One region of the Xylanivirga thermophila genome, then DNA from elsewhere that is predicted to be linked to it. Evidence: riboswitches for the same ligand, from Rfam matches in the RefSeq annotation. Region 1 holds a riboswitch; the other holds the start of a gene.

Region 1 (8,178 bases):
AGAAGAAATATACGGGATATTATAAAATGGATAGGATATGCAGCTGCTGTAGTAGCCGTAGCTTTTTCCATAAAGGCCTTTAGCGGTTCATTAAATAATACTAAGAAGAACATGGTTGCTAGAGATGAAACAGCTCAGCAGGAGAATAAGGATATGTTTGCTGCAGAATCGTCTAAGGCAGATAGGGGAACTGACGATGCCGTTAGTAATGATGTCGCTGATGGAAAACTAAAAGCTGATGATAATGGGTTTGTTAAAGAAGATGCAATGGAGAATGAAGAAAAGGCCGAAGATAAATATATAAGAACAGATAAGGTCAACTTGAAGGTAGAAGATGTATGTGTCACCCCTAATTCCCTTGAAATAGCTGTGGCGAAGTATGATATAGATGTAGTGGAGACGTATAATAATGGAATAAAGGTAAAGGTATCAGATAAAAAGGACAGGGAAAACTTGTACCAGGCCATTAATATGCAGGGTATAATAGAGGATATGGGAGAAGATACGGATTCTCAATATGTAACAATTATTATAAAAAAATGAGATGTTTTTGACAGGAGTTAATTTTATATGCGTAAAAAAATAGTAATTATTTCTTTAGCCATAGTTTTGGTTGTAGCAGGATGGGCAGTATATGAGCTACTTGCAGACCATTCTGATATGTGGAATACACAAAAGATACTGGTAACGGTAAAAAATACTGGGCAGGTAAAGGAAATAGATGATAAGGAAACTATAAAAAAAATAGTCCGTGTGGTACTTGACAGGGAACAGCCGGGAGATATGGATATGCTAGATGAATTGGTAGATAGACCATATACCTATTCATTGGAGTTTTTTACTCAGAATGAGGGTTATGGCCCCCTTTTATGTTATAAGGATATAAAAATATGTCAATTTGAGGAGGATACACTGGGCTATTATATAGAGGTTTCAGATGATTTTTTTAAATTGATAGAAGATTATATGAAATAGATACAAAAAATGCATCGCCATGGTATACGATATGGTGATGCATTTTTTTATATATTAATTTTTCAAACTTATGGTATAAGTGGTAAAAGTATAGTGAATAATATATGTATAGTTTATAAGATGGGAGGAATATACATGGCAAGCAAACAGCTTATAGAGCTTATGAAACAGGAAGTTGATAGTGTCAGGGAGTCTAGATTACCAATGGTAAAGGCATTTGAAAGCATAGCAAAAAAGACTGGATTGAAACCTAATACCGTTCGTAACTATTATTACAGATATATATATGATAAACAGGATAAAAATATAGGCATACCTGCAGGAAGGAGTTTTACTCCACAAGAAGTGGATGATCTAATGATAAGTATGCTGGTGGCTCAAGGGCATGGTCAATCGGTGCGTGGATGTGCCAATCAGTTAAGTGGAGGTGATCCAAAGCTTCTCATACGCCTTCAAAACAAATATAGAAATGTTATTGCTAGTAAAAGGGAATATGTAAATGAACTTATGGCTAAGATGCAGGCTGAAGGTATGACATTTTATAATCCGTATACAAAGCAGTATATAAATGGTAATAGTTCTTTGGAGCAATGGGATAGTGATGATATATTGGACAGCATCAGTAGATTTGTATCCAATATACAGAAGATAAACAATTCATCTTTGTATAGTCTGATTAATGGATTAAAAAATTTAAGCCAGATGGCATTGGATGGTATGGATTATGGGCGTGAGCAATACCAAAAACGTCTTTCTGTGCTAGAACAGGATATAAAAGAAAGGGATAAAAAAATATATGAGATTAACAACCAAATATTAATCTATAAAACTCAACTAGATGAACAAAGACATAAAACAAATAGGCTAATATCCATGTTTAGACAGCTTATTGCCATAAATAGGAGGTTTTTGGATCTATCAAGTACTGGTAAAATTTCAGAGTTAAATGAATATATATCTGAATTGGGAGATTATATAGAAAGCTATAAACTAGCAGAAGAAGAATAAAAATAGGAAAATGTGCATTGATTGGGCATACCCTAGATGGTATAATGTACCTATATATAGCAAAGATCATAAGGTTTCAAGCATTGCTTGAATTAAAAGGGAAAGCGGTGAAAATCCGCTACAGCCCCCGCTACTGTGAATGGTGATGTATAGACATGTACCACTGGCCATATAAGGCTGGGAAGGTGTCGGTTACAGATGAACCATAAGTCAGGAGACCTGCCTATGGTTATGTTATTATTCCTTCGGAGGGAAGGATTGGATACATATATGGGTAAAAGCACTCCAGTCCTTTTGGGTTGGAGTTTTTTTATTGTATAAATTTTATAAAGGAGCCTATGAGTATGTTAAGAAAGATTAACCTAAGGTATATTATACCTATTTTAGCTATTACCTTTATTATGTTTAGTATAGTTGCTTGCAGTAGTGGAGATGCTAATATATCTAAAAAGGATGATAATGTTAGGATAGGGGAAGAAGCTAATGGGCAAAAAGTATCATATCCATTTGAATATACCGATGTGGTGGATAGAAAAGTGACTATAGAAAAGCAACCAGAAAGGATAGTATCCTTATCCCCTAGCAACACGGAGATATTGTGTGCATTAGGTCTTGGGGATAAGCTAGTGGGGGTTACAGACTATTGTGATTATCCAGCGGAGGTCCTATCAAAAGAAAAGGTAGGAGATTATAGTCAGCCTAATATAGAAAAAATAGTAGCATTACAGCCTGATATGGTATTTGCAAATAATGGCATGCAACATGAAATAATATACAAACTGGAGGAGGCCAACATACAGGTTGTTGTATTTGGTGGGGATACCTTTGAGGGGGTATATAGATCTATACTGGATGCAGGTAAGATTACAAACACACAAAAAACGGCCAGTGAAATAGTAAATAATATGAAAAATAGAGTTGATGAAGTACAGAAAAAGCTCAAAGGTGTAGAAAAGAGGAGCTGTTATTTTATAGTAACCTTTGGCGATAGTGGTAATTGGACTGCAGGACCTGGAAGCTTTATAGACGAGATGATAAATAAGGCAGGTGGGGAAAATATAGCAGGCGATACAGAATCCGCTTGGGCGGAATATTCTATAGAAAAGCTTGTAGAAAAAAAACCTCAGGTTATACTGATGTCAAAGGCGGCAGGAGATGTGGAAGAATTAAAAAATACTTCAGGTTATAAGGAGTTAACAGCTGTAAAGGAAGGAAATGTAAAACTTTTGGATGATAATCTTGTAAGTAGGCCAGGGCCTAGACTGGTTGATGGTCTGGAAGAAATAGCAAAGGCAATTCATCCTGAAATTTTTAAATAGCTATGGAGAAGAGAAATATGTCGTTTATAGAGAATAAAAGGAAATACAGGATAGGGATTTTGATCCTTCTAATAGTACTCTTTGTAGTTATAATATTTAGTTGTTCAGTTGGAGCTGCAGATATTGCAATAGCCGATGCTGTACGAATAATATTTAAACCGTATAAATATAAGGGCGCTATGCACAGTGTTATATGGAATATAAGGATGCCCAGGGTTTTATTATCCGTACTGGTAGGCTCGTCACTGTCTGTGGCGGGAGTGGCATATCAAGGGCTATTTAGGAATCCTATGGCAGAGCCATATATACTTGGAATATCGGCGGGAGCTGCCTTTGGTGGTACACTTAGCATTGTCCTTGGAATAACAAATATTATAGGAATAGGTGGTACTAGTGCAATGTCCTTTTTAGGTGCTGTAGGGACAACTTTTTTGGTCTATAATCTAGGTAGCCATAAGAATAGAATATCTATGACATATCTATTGTTATCAGGTATTGCCATAAGCTCCCTTCTATCTGCTTTAATATCACTTATAATGATATTTAACAGGGAAAAGCTTAATAATATTATTATGTGGACTATGGGTAGTTTTACAAGCGCCAATTGGAGCAAGGTTATTGTAGCTTTAATATCTACATTTATAGGGGCGTCAGGTATATATTATTTTGCTAAGGATTTAAATCTAATGCTTTTTGGGGAAGAAAATGCGCAAAACCTTGGTATAAATATTGAAAAAACTAAAAAGATACTGCTAATTTTAGCTTCCCTAATTTCGGCTATTGCCGTATCTGTAAGCGGTATAATAGGCTTTGTAGGACTTATAGTTCCCCATGCAATTCGTCTAATTGCAGGGCCGGATCACAGGGTATTAATACCATGTTCAGTATTGGCTGGTGGCATATTTCTTGCCATAAGTGATACCTTGGCGAGGATACTGGCAATACCGATGGAAATTCCTGTTGGAGCAATAACGGCAGTATTTGGAGCGCCATTTTTCATATATCTACTAATAAAAAGCAAAAGATCGTCTGCTAGTATATAGGAGGCAAGTAATATGGGAGCTATTGAGATTAGAAACTTAAGCTGGAACTTTGAAAATAAAAGTATTTTAAAAAATATCTACTTAAATCTTGAAAAAGGCGAGTTTACCAGCATTTTAGGACCAAATGGTTCTGGAAAAACTACGCTCCTAAGGACCATATCTACCTGGTTAAAGCCTAGAAAGGGAACTATATATTTAGAAGGCAAAGATGTGCTGTCGTTTAGCAGCAAGGAGTTATCAAAGCATATGGCCTTTGTTCCTCAAAATACTAATATAGATTTTGAGTTTTCTGCACTAGATATTGTACTTATGGGTAGATGGACACATCTGAAAAATTTGGAAAATGAGAGTCTCGAAGATTTAGAAATAGCAAGGGAAGCTATGAATATTACAAATACATGGGAGTTCAGAGATAGAATAATAAACACGTTAAGTGGAGGTGAACGACAAAGGGTAATAATAGCTAGAGCCTTAGCAACACAGGCAAAAATACTGATCATGGATGAACCTGTATCCAATCTTGATATATATCATCAAATGGAAATATTAAGTATTATAAAATCCTTACAGCACGATAAAAAACTAACCGTTGTTACAGTGCTCCATGATGTAAATTTGGCCAGCCAGTACAGCGATAAAATAGTTTTTATGAAGGATGGATTTATAAAAAGCTATGGGGTTCCAGAAAAGGTATTGACCAGAGAGAATATAAATGATGTATATGATATAGATGTGTATATGACTAGACATCCTGTTATGGACTGTCCTTATGTTATTCCCTTGTGTACAAACAAAAAACAAGACACAGATAATGGAAAAATAATTATGTTTGACAGTATAAAAAACTTAAGAAATGGCAAATAAACTACTTACCATTTCTTTTATAGAGCTTCCTACGAGCTTCTAACCCCTGAAGGAAAGTAAAGAGTAGTTCTTCCTCTTCTTCATATAATTGTTCCATTTTTTTTAGGATGAGAGCACATTGAAGTCCTATTGTATTTTCTAGTTGATCGGATTCTCTTATGGATATAGCTTTTTTAGAAGGTTTATACCCTATTAAGTAATCTATGCTTACATCGTATATTTCTGCAAATGCTTTTAACATATCTACATCTGGAGTGCGTTCATTTCTTTCATAATTGGAAAGGGATGCATTGGTAATTCCTAAAAGTTTTGCTGCTTGTATCTGAGTCCATCCCTTTTCTTCACGTAACATGCGAAGTCTTTCTCCTAGTAATCTATCCATTGCTACCATCCATTTCTATTTATATATTTTAATTTTACCATGGGGGAAAAAAATATCCTTTGTTTTAAACAAAATGAATATAGAGGCTTGATTTTAACTTAATGTTTATCTATAATAGGGGAAGGTCAATCAACAATAAAAATTAAGCATACATAAGGAGATGAATATAAAATGATATATAGGGATCTACCCGAATATAAATGCGAACAGGTGATTGATTCGTATGAAGCTGCTAAGAAAGAATTAAGATTTCTGACAGATAAAGTAATGTTATCCTGTAACCGAACAAATATTTCCTTATTTAGCGATGTTGTAGATTGTTTATCAAATGATGATAAAAAACATGGTGATAAAATGGCTTACAATATGATACATGCACTTAATAATATAGAAGATGTGACTATGGATATGTGTAAAAGTATAAACACCCTTGCTACCGAATTGTTTGTGCTTTATAATGATTACGGCATAAAAAAATAAAGGGTGATGAATAATTGGAAAATATAGGAATTATAGCAGACTTTGACGGTACAATAACAAGGCTTGATTCCAATGATGGATTGTTTAAAAAGTTTGGCAATACAGAAACAATGGAAATTGAGCAGGCAGTGAGGGAAGGGCGAATAAGCCTCAAGGACGCATTTATCGAACATTTTAAACGCTTAAAATTAACGGAAGGGGAGTATGAAGATTTTATATGGGATAATATACATTTAGCCAAAGGATTTAGAGAGTTTTATGCCCATGTAGAGGAGATGCAAATTCCTTTTGCAATCGTAAGTGGAGGATTTACAAATGCCATTGATCTGGTTCTGAAGAGGGAGAATATTAAGGGAATAAAGGTTTATGCAAATAGACTGGTATTTAATAATGCGGATATAAATGTAGAGTTTGTGAATAAAATTGATGAATGTATCACTAGTTTGGGACCATGTGGTAATTGCAAACTAAAAAATCTAATGGATTTTAAGACATTTTGTAAAGAGGTTATTTTTATAGGTGACGGTATAACCGATAGATGCATTGCAGCAGATGCAGATATAGTGTTTGCAAAGGATGGCTTGGCTGATTATTGTAAAGAACAAAGCATACATTTTATACCCTATAATGATTTTTATGATGTATCCCGTTTGATATTTGGTGAAGGTATGGAGAATAATAACTAGAGAAAAATATCTTTCGAAAGGACGGGGTTGAATGGAACAGTATTTTGTAGATATCCATGTGCACGTCGGTAGGTCTTCAAATGGTAGGATGATAAAATATGGTACATCGAGGGACCTTACATTAAAGAATATTGCCTATGAATCTAGATATAGAAAGGGTATAAATGTTATTGGAGTGGTGGATTGTATTTCCCCATGGATAATAGATGATATGGAGGATATGCTGGAACGTGGCGAGTTGGAGGAGATACCAGATGGTGGGATGATATATAAAGACGATCTGGTAATATTAGCAGGCGCTGAGATAGAGACTAGAGAACCTTCATATGGATGCAGTGTTCATTCTTTGGTTTTCATGCCTGATTTTAAAGGCATAAAAGAGTTGTCAAATATAATGAAAATGCATATGACTAATATGGAAAACAATGCTATCATAAGCAGGCTATCAGGTAGAGAGCTTATTGACATAGTAGATGATTTGGGAGGTATATATATACCAGCCCATGTATTTACACCATATAAAGGATTCTATGGTGCCTGTACTGACAGGCTTATCAATGTGTTTGGAGATGCTCTGGATAAGATCTTTGCCATAGAGTTAGGATTGAGTGCGGATACATATATGGCCTGTCAGGTATCAGAGCTTGATAAAATGGCACTTACCAGCAATTCTGATGCCCATTCTCTTTCTAAAATGGGGCGGGAATACAATATCCTTGAGATGGATCATTTGAGTTATACAGAGGTTATAAAAGCATTAAAGGGTGAAGATGGTAGGAGAATAGTATCAAATTACGGTTTAAATCCAGTGCTAGGTAAATATCATAGGACATTTTGTCTTGAATGTGGACATATTATTGATGCACATCCACCGGTTACTAAATGTCCAAACGATCCTAAGCATAAAGTGGTTATGGGCGTTAAAGATCGATTAACGGTTATTAGAGATAGGGAGGATTGTCCCATAGAATTAAATCGCCCGCCTTACCATTATCAAGTGCCCCTTGAGTTTTTACCTGGAGTAGGGCCCAAGACCATAGGGAAACTCCTGGATAAGTTTGGCACAGAAATGAATATACTGCATAGGGCGACTACTGATCAAATAGCCAGTGTAGTAGGTGAAAAGGTGGCTGATATGGTTATAAAAGGGCGGGAGGGAAAACTTAATATAGCACATGGTGGCGGAGGTGTATACGGAAAGGTCATTAGCTGACCTTTTTTTTATCTTATAAAAATATTTTTGATGTGATAATATAGATTGGAGAATGATAGGAGCAGATAAGGGGAGATTTTTTTATGATTTGTATAACTACAGCTCTTATATGGGAGGCCAAGCCAATAATAGAGTTTTATAGCATGAAACTTTATCATGAGAGTCCCCCATTTAAAGTATATAGGGGAGAGGATATAGTTTTGGTGGT
Region 2 (8,178 bases), on a different contig from region 1:
ACCTTTACAGACTCAATATTTTCATCTTTTTCATCCTCGGCATCATCTCTTGCAACACTATTTTGCTCCCATTCATGCCCTAGACTCTGCCATATGGATTCACCATTTTGTATATCAAATATGGCAATAAAGCTTTGGTATGTAGCCATTTGACTATATTTTTTAGGCTTTAGCAGATATGAAAACGAACCATCATCTAGTCTAAATCTCATAAGGGCATCTAACATGGTATTGCCATTTTTGATCCAACTAGAAGAGTTAATATCCTCGCCTGCTGCTATCAACCCTGATATTACTGTAGATATGCTGTTTGAATTTTCACTACCTAGGGATTCAAAACCTCCTTCAGGTAGCTGAACAGCTTTTAAGTAAGATATTGCCCTATCTATGGCTTCTTCTACTCCAGCCCTATCCCTATGGTTTGACAAGGCTATCATAGCCATCCCAGTCATATCCGGATCGCTTGAACCCTCAAAGGCATACCCACCATCTTCATTTTGCTTAGATAAAATATATGTAATAGCTTTATCTGTATCATATGTATATGCTGCCGTATCCAAGGCAATCATTGACCATATATGGGCATTTATAGGACCAAAAGAGCCATCATCCTGCTGCTTTTTAGCCAGCTCGATCAATAGATCGGTAGGATCATTTTCCATGCATAGGTATCCTAGAATACATCCAGCATAATCGGTAGCCTGACTTTGTGCATTGATGGAAGCGCTTTTTTTATCCAGCATATCCTTAGAATCAGAAGGTATATCCCCTCCTGCAGCCTTTATGGCTACTATTTTCCACCATGAATCTATGTCCTTTTCCTTATAGAATTTTTCTATAAATTCCTTTTCGTATTCTGTGTGGATAACATCCGATTCTTCGATCGGAGCCTCAGGCACTTCTTTGGAACGATCAAATGTGCAGGATGAAAATACAATGCATAAAATAGTTATAAGGCATATGATTTTAGATAACTTCTTTATACCTATTCTCAATCTCACCTCCCCCTCCCCTTTAGTCTTTTAGAAATATAAAAAGCCCTCCTTCCTTAGAAAGAGAGCTTTTATGCGCAGCTTAAATAGACATAGCTTTGCTATGAAAAAAGTCACCCTTCCTTCCCTCCGAAGGAAACGTAAATCACAGTATAAGGCAGGTCTCCTGACTCATGGATCATCTTTAAAGGCTGCCTTCCCAGTATACCCAGTGGCATATATGCCTTTTAATCCCCATTTACAGTAGCGGGGGCTGTAGCGGCTTTTCACCGCTTTCCCTTTTCATCCGGCCCGAACACCGGACACCTCATACCTTATTTTATTGTATAGACTATTATATCATAAGTTAGATGAAAAGAACCCACAAAATTTAGAAAAGCCATAATCAATCATAAAGATCAATTACGGACTTTCTCAATTACGGTTTTATACAAATATACTTATTATTAATGTTACTAATACGCCTACCACACCAAGTATGTTTTCATAACCATCCAGGAGCTTAATGTATCCTTTTCCGGTATACCAAAGTACCTATTTACTAGCCAGAATCCACTATCGTTTACGTGGGAAAGTACAGTAGCACCAGATGCAATGGCAATAACCAGCAATGCAGGATCCATGCTCACTATGAGCAGACTTATGAAGACCTGCAGTTTCATTTATGCTTGCTAAAAAATTATTATCATATATTATCTTATATTTTTTATTTCAATTTAATTTTCTTGGAAAAGTGCAGTAGATAAATATCTCTCACCGTTATCAGGAAGTAAAGCTACTATACTTTTACCTACATTCTCCCGCCTCTTACCAATCTCAGTAGCTGCAAATACAGCTGCACCAGATGATATACCTACCAATAAGCCTTCGGTATGCGCTAAAGCCTTTACCGTATCAAAGGCCTGCCCATTCTCCACCGTAAACACCTCATCTATGATGCTTGTATTTAATACATCGGGTATGAAACCTGCTCCAATACCCTGTATCTTATGGGGACCAGGATTGCCACCGGATAATACTGGAGAGTCTTTAGGTTCTACCGCTACAATCTTTATATTTGGATTTTTGGCTTTGAGAACTTCGCCTACTCCGGTTATGGTACCACCTGTGCCAACACCACCTACAAATATATCTACTTTACCATCAGTATCTCTCCATATCTCTTCGGCAGTAGTTTGTCTATGGATTTGTGGATTAGCAGGATTTGAAAATTGAGCCGGTATAAATGCATTCGGAGTTTTTGAAGCCAATTCCTCTGCCTTTTTAATCGCACCCTTCATACCTTCAGCACCAGGGGTTAAAACTAGTTCGGCTCCATATGCCTTTAATAGTTTTCTCCGTTCTATACTCATGGTATCTGGCATTACAAGTATTATTTTGTATCCCTTTGACGCTGCCACAAAAGCTAGTGCTATACCCGTATTACCACTTGTAGGCTCTATTATAATGCTATCCCCTTTGAGTAGGCCCCTCTCCTCTGCATCCTTTATCATGGCATAGCCTATCCTATCCTTTACACTGCCGGCAGGGTTAAAATATTCAAGTTTTCCAATTATCCTTGCTGACAATGCATTTTTTCTATTATAGTTTGACAGTTCCAAAAGGGGTGTATCTCCTATAAGATCTGTTAGATTTTCTGCGATTTTTGACATTTCAACAACCTCCATACTATTTTTATATTATGTAGTTATCCTACTGTTTCACTAGGGATTATATCAAAAATACATTCCCTAGTATTCCTAGTAGTTTAGTTGTATTTTATGATATAACTCTTATAATGTCAATAGATAATTCTAATGGTAATAGAGATACTACTATTTTTTCTTCTAGCACAATAGAAAGACCCGTAATCAACCATGAAGATCAATTACGGGTTTTTCATTTTTCAATATGCCAAATTACCTATTACCCTTTTATCTCTTCCTTTAATATTCTTATACGTATTGCCTCTGTTCTTCTTTTATCTCCTCTTGTACCGGCAAATGCTCCATCCTTTGCCCATTTGTCAAAGCTATCGTTTATACTTCCATCATCCCTTAGATCGTTATTTTTATCATCAATACCCCATCCATATCCTTGCATATGCACCTGGTATTCTATGCTATAGCCTTTATATGCCTTATCGGTATTCTTGTCTACAAGCATAAGCTCTATACCTTCTACTCTTCGCCTCTCTCCCTTCGTCCCTAGATAAAAGCCTTGTTTTTTCCACCAAGCACCCTTATCATCCTTCCATATACCATCACCTTTATCATATTTCTTATTTGGCATATCACTGTATGTCTGGATATGAGCTCTGTATACCACCATCATATCCGATGGTAAGCCTTTAAATTCAAGTATAAAACCTTCAAGGTGTTTCCTTTTCCCAACCGTACCCAACATAAATATATCTTTTATATTCTCATCTTTTATATCACCAATACCCTGTATATGTCCTTTTCCATTTATGGTTATATCCTCCGCTAGTACCCATTCCTTTTCGGGCACCTCAGACTCTTCCGGCTCTTCAGGTTCGACTGGCACAATTGGTTTTTCAGGTTTCCCATTATTTTTTACTACCAATATTGCTGTTCCTCCCGCATCTGCACTAGGTAGTTCAAATGTTAGGTTTCCGCCATCTTTTACTGTATAAGTTTTTGATGAATATAAGTCTTCTACTACAGTATTAGAGGGGTATTGAGTCTGTATAGAAACTTGTTTGCTATTGTTTTTTAAATTGATTCCTGTATAGATACATTCATCACAATAGCTTCGTTTGAAAACTAAATATTGCTCTGTATCACTGCCTGCGACTTTTTCCCTATTACCTTTGGCGAATATTTTGGAATAATCTCTACGGATATTTAAGAGAGTTTTATAATGTTCATATATAGATATATACTCTTTATTATCCAGTCTACTCCAGTCCATGTCATACCGATTTTCACTAAATTCACCCTTTGACATATCGTCTGCATTTTTACCTGTTAAGCCCAATTCCTCACCATAATAAATAATAGGTTGACCTTTCGCTGTAATCTGCAATGTAGAAGCTACCTTAAGCTTATTTATATCTCCACCTACACTGTATAAGAATCCATCTTCATCATGACTGCTCAAAAACTGTCCTAAGGTTGCTGTATTAGTAAGTTTCTTATTCCTATACTCCAAATACTCCTCTACCTCGTCTATTTTTCCTTGTGTAAATGCCCTAGCCTTATTTTTAAACTCAAAATCCAATAGACTATCCATCTGTCCTCTATCCAATTGGGTATTAAAAGCATTATCTATCGATGCACCAAAATATTCTCCAATTAGTTTAAAATTAGGTGCCTTTTCTGTCAGTCTGTTTTTAAATGCCTTCCATGTAGTGTCTTCAACATGCTTTACAGTATCTACCCTAAAACAGTCTATTGTATTCCCATTTTTGGTTTTCGCCTTATCTAGCCAATCAGTTTGCCACTTTATTATCTGATCTCTCACCTCCGGTATCTCTGTCATGAAATCAGGTAACCCTGCCAGTTCTCCCTTGACCTCATCGCTTCCACCATCCCTAAACATGCTAGATGTCTCTCCATTTATATCTATATAAAATTTATCCTGTACTTTCTTTGATGGAAAATTACTCAGATGTCCCCATTGTTTTTCATCACCAGGTTTCAATCCATATCCTGCATGATTTATCACCACATCAACCATTATCTTCATATCTTTATTGTGAGCTTCATCTATAAGCTCATGTAAGTCTTCTAAAATACCTAAATGTTCATCTAAGTTGGTAAAATCCTGAGCCCAATAACCATGATATCCATATTGATATCTCTGATTTTCAGGTAGATTGGTGAAATCTACTCCCTTATTAAAATCTATATTATCTACTATAGGAGTAATCCATATAGTGTTTACACCTAAGTCCTTTAGATAATCCAATTTTTTAGTAATTCCTTTTAAATCTCCACCGTGATATGTCTCTGGATGGTTTTTATCATATTGTTCACCGTTTGGATCGTCATTCGAAGTATCACCATTCATAAATCTATCTGTGAGCAAGAAATATATTACGGATTCATCCCAATCAAAATCTCCAGCATCTTTTATCACCCTAGGCTTAATAGTTATTTTAGCATTTTTAATATGTTTATTCCCATATTCATCAACTACCGTTATAGGTATGTTTTTATCTCCCGCCAAGATAGTATCCTTTACAGCTATTGTACCCTTCATAAGTTCCACGTCTATGGGATATTCCTCTTCCCCACCAAGTTCAGTTAAATTTAGATATATTTCTCTAGGCTTTACGATATTATTGGATAATTGTATTGATACAACGGCATTTTGAGTATAATCTATGGCATTAGGCTGTATATCCGATGCTATATTAAAATCAGGAATTTTGTATTCAACATAAGAATCTGGATTATATGGATCAGTAAACTCCTTTTCGGAACCATCCTGATACCTTACTGTAAAACTGTATTCATATCTCTCAACATCTGCATTTGGTTCAAATGGGCAATAAAAATATTCATTTTCCTCACTGTATGACATATCATAAAATTTATACCCACTTTCAGCTTTTGGATCAGTTATTTTCAATTTTACCTCATCTACAGTATGCATTAAATCCTGTGAATAAAGATCACTATCCCTATAATAGAATATTATTTTACCATCTTTAAACTCAGGCCCTGTAATACTTTGAGGCTGTTTAAACTCTCCAACACCACTTCTTACCGTTACCTTGGTGATAAGCTCATTTTTGTCTATATCTATATACCGATCTGCAGAATAAGCATCCTTTTCTTCCCAATCTGTACCTTTCCTAAGTACAAATCCTACACGTTCTGTCCCAGGCCTGACCTTTATATTTGCAATAGCTGCACCGTCTTTTATTTCCTTGAAATCTATTTGCCCATCCTTTACTCCTGTATACCAAACCCAAATATTCCATCCTCCATAATCCCCATCAGGCCTTATATATTTAAAACGTATTATATTCTCTATATATGGGATAACTTTTATAGATTTGGTGCACTCTATATTCCCTGTCTTAGCGGTAATAATTACAGTTCCAGGCTTGATACCGGTTACCTGACCTTTAAAATCCACTTTAGCTATAGATGGATCTGATGATTCCCATTGTATTTGGGTATTAGACATAGGTTTTCCAAATTGATCTAGTACCTTTGCAGATAGTATAATGGATTTAGTCTCAAACACCTCGTCAGATCCTGTTATGGATATACGTTCAGGATACAAAGACCCTACAGTTACATTTATATCTACAGATAATTCATCATGATAGACTGTTATAACCGTTTTACCTGCAGTATTGCCCGTAATTTGCCCATACTGATTAACTGAGGCAATCTCTGGATTAGCTGATTTCCAATTTAGCTGTACATCATTTAACAATCTTCCATACTGATCCTTTATAAAGGCAGTTACAGATTTTGATTTCCTTGGCTCTATACCTATATTATCCGATGAAACTTCTATAGACGTAGGTAATTGAATATATTCCTGTTTCTCATCATAAAGTACCGTCAAAGAAATTGGCTTAACCTGTATTTTATCCCCTTCAACGGTCCTGATTGTTTCAACTCCAGCTTTTTCGTGATCTACTACTATATTCCAGCTGGTACTAAAGGGTAATTGGACTTCTTGTTCTTCATCACTTCCATTGTATACTACCACTATATTTTTCCATGGATCATTATTTGCATACTCTTTTATTTGATATACTACTATATCATTATTTGCTCTGCAAATAACCAAATTATTCTCTATAGCTTCCTTAGTATTCATCCTGAATGCAGGATGTTCTTTTCTAAGCTTTATAATCCCTCTATAATAGTCAAATACAGGCTTAAACATTGCCTTGTTCTGCCAACTTATTTTATTTATAGCATCAGGACTTTTATAGCTGTTATGATCGCCATATTTTGTCCTTAAAATCTCATCCCCAGCCTGTATAAAAGGAACGCCCTGGGAGGTTAATACTATCCCATTTGCCAGTATGGAACGCTTTACCGTTTCATTTTCCATTACATTATCCAAATCTACATTTTTATAGGGATCTGAATTATCTAAGCCCTGACTCTTTATAATCTTATCCCATAGGTTTAGATTGTCATGACACGTGATATAATTTATTGTCTCTGTTGGACTATCGGTAAAATCATCTATTGCTCCCCTTATACCATTTACAATATCCTGTTCCTTGCCTGATTCTCCTGTAGCAAATCCCTTTGTAGCATCGTCATTTCCACCCTTTATTGCATTTCTAAAATTATCATTAAATACGGCAAACCCCTTACCCTTTTGCTTACCTTTAGTAGTTTGATATTCAACTGGAAGTGGTGAACCTCCTGCCTGCCACGGTTCTCCATATATAAAGATAGAAGGATCTATATCCTTTAGCTCCTGAGTAATTTCTGTCATGGTTTGGTTGTCTATAAGTCCCATAAGATCAAATCTAAATCCGTCAACCCCATATTCCTTTACCCAATACTTTACAGAATCCTTTATATATTTTTTCACCATTGCCCGTTCTGTAGCTATCTCATTTCCACAACCTGATCCATTGGTATACTTACCATTATCATCGGTACGATAGAAAAAGCCCGGTACTACTGCATCGAACGGAGATTGACCCGTTGTATATGTATGATTATAGACAACATCCATTATTACCCTTATTCCATTGTCATGAAGCACTTGTACCATTTGTTTAAACTCTTCAATGCGCTTTTTAGGATCAGTTGGATCAGTAGAATATGAACCTTCCGGGGCATTATAATTTTGCGGATCATACCCCCAGTTATATTTAGGCTTAGAACTATCAGGATTATCTACTTGAAGCTCGTCAATTGTTTTAAAATCAAATACGGGTAAAAGATGCACATGTGTTATACCCAAATCCTTCAAGTGTGCTATACCTGTATAAATATCCTCAGGACCCTTTGTATCATTTTCTGTAAGCGCAAGGAATTTACCTTTATTCTCCATTCCTGAATTTTCGTCTATTGAAAAATCCCTTACGTGCAGCTCATATATTACAGCATCAGTGGGAGATACAAAAGCAGGCTTTTTATATGGGGCAAACCCCTCTGGATCAGTACTTTTTAAATCTACTATAGCACTTCTTTGACCATTTGCAGATACTGCTTTTGCATAGGGATCTACCGCATAATTAACTATA

The links. A riboswitch is a leader RNA that binds a small molecule or an ion and turns the genes downstream of it on or off. The one in region 1 is predicted to bind cobalamin.
Region 2: linked by a shared signal. The riboswitch ahead of EJN67_RS11405 (DUF4430 domain-containing protein) and the one ahead of EJN67_RS04540 (ABC transporter substrate-binding protein) in region 1 are both predicted to bind cobalamin.

Annotation. Positions count from the first base shown of each region.
Region 1 covers NZ_RXHQ01000005.1:112,476-120,653, forward strand. The annotation lists gene EJN67_RS04525 (anti-sigma factor family protein) at 1-543, shown strand, start outside; gene EJN67_RS04530 (hypothetical protein) at 571-975, shown strand; gene EJN67_RS04535 (hypothetical protein) at 1,111-1,983, shown strand; cobalamin riboswitch at 2,038-2,224, shown strand; gene EJN67_RS04540 (ABC transporter substrate-binding protein) at 2,328-3,302, shown strand; gene EJN67_RS04545 (FecCD family ABC transporter permease) at 3,320-4,345, shown strand; gene EJN67_RS04550 (ABC transporter ATP-binding protein) at 4,358-5,209, shown strand; gene EJN67_RS04555 (helix-turn-helix domain-containing protein) at 5,211-5,591, opposite strand; gene EJN67_RS04560 (hypothetical protein) at 5,763-6,071, shown strand; gene EJN67_RS04565 (MtnX-like HAD-IB family phosphatase) at 6,086-6,757, shown strand; gene EJN67_RS04570 (endonuclease Q family protein) at 6,789-7,970, shown strand; gene EJN67_RS04575 (5'-methylthioadenosine/S-adenosylhomocysteine nucleosidase family protein) at 8,054-8,178, shown strand, end outside.
Region 2 covers NZ_RXHQ01000030.1:10,488-18,665, forward strand. The annotation lists gene EJN67_RS11405 (DUF4430 domain-containing protein) at 1-995, opposite strand, end outside; cobalamin riboswitch at 1,132-1,317, opposite strand; partial or broken gene EJN67_RS11410 (GntT/GntP/DsdX family permease) at 1,419-1,603, opposite strand; gene cysK (cysteine synthase A) at 1,709-2,644, opposite strand; gene pulA (type I pullulanase) at 2,898-8,178, opposite strand, start outside.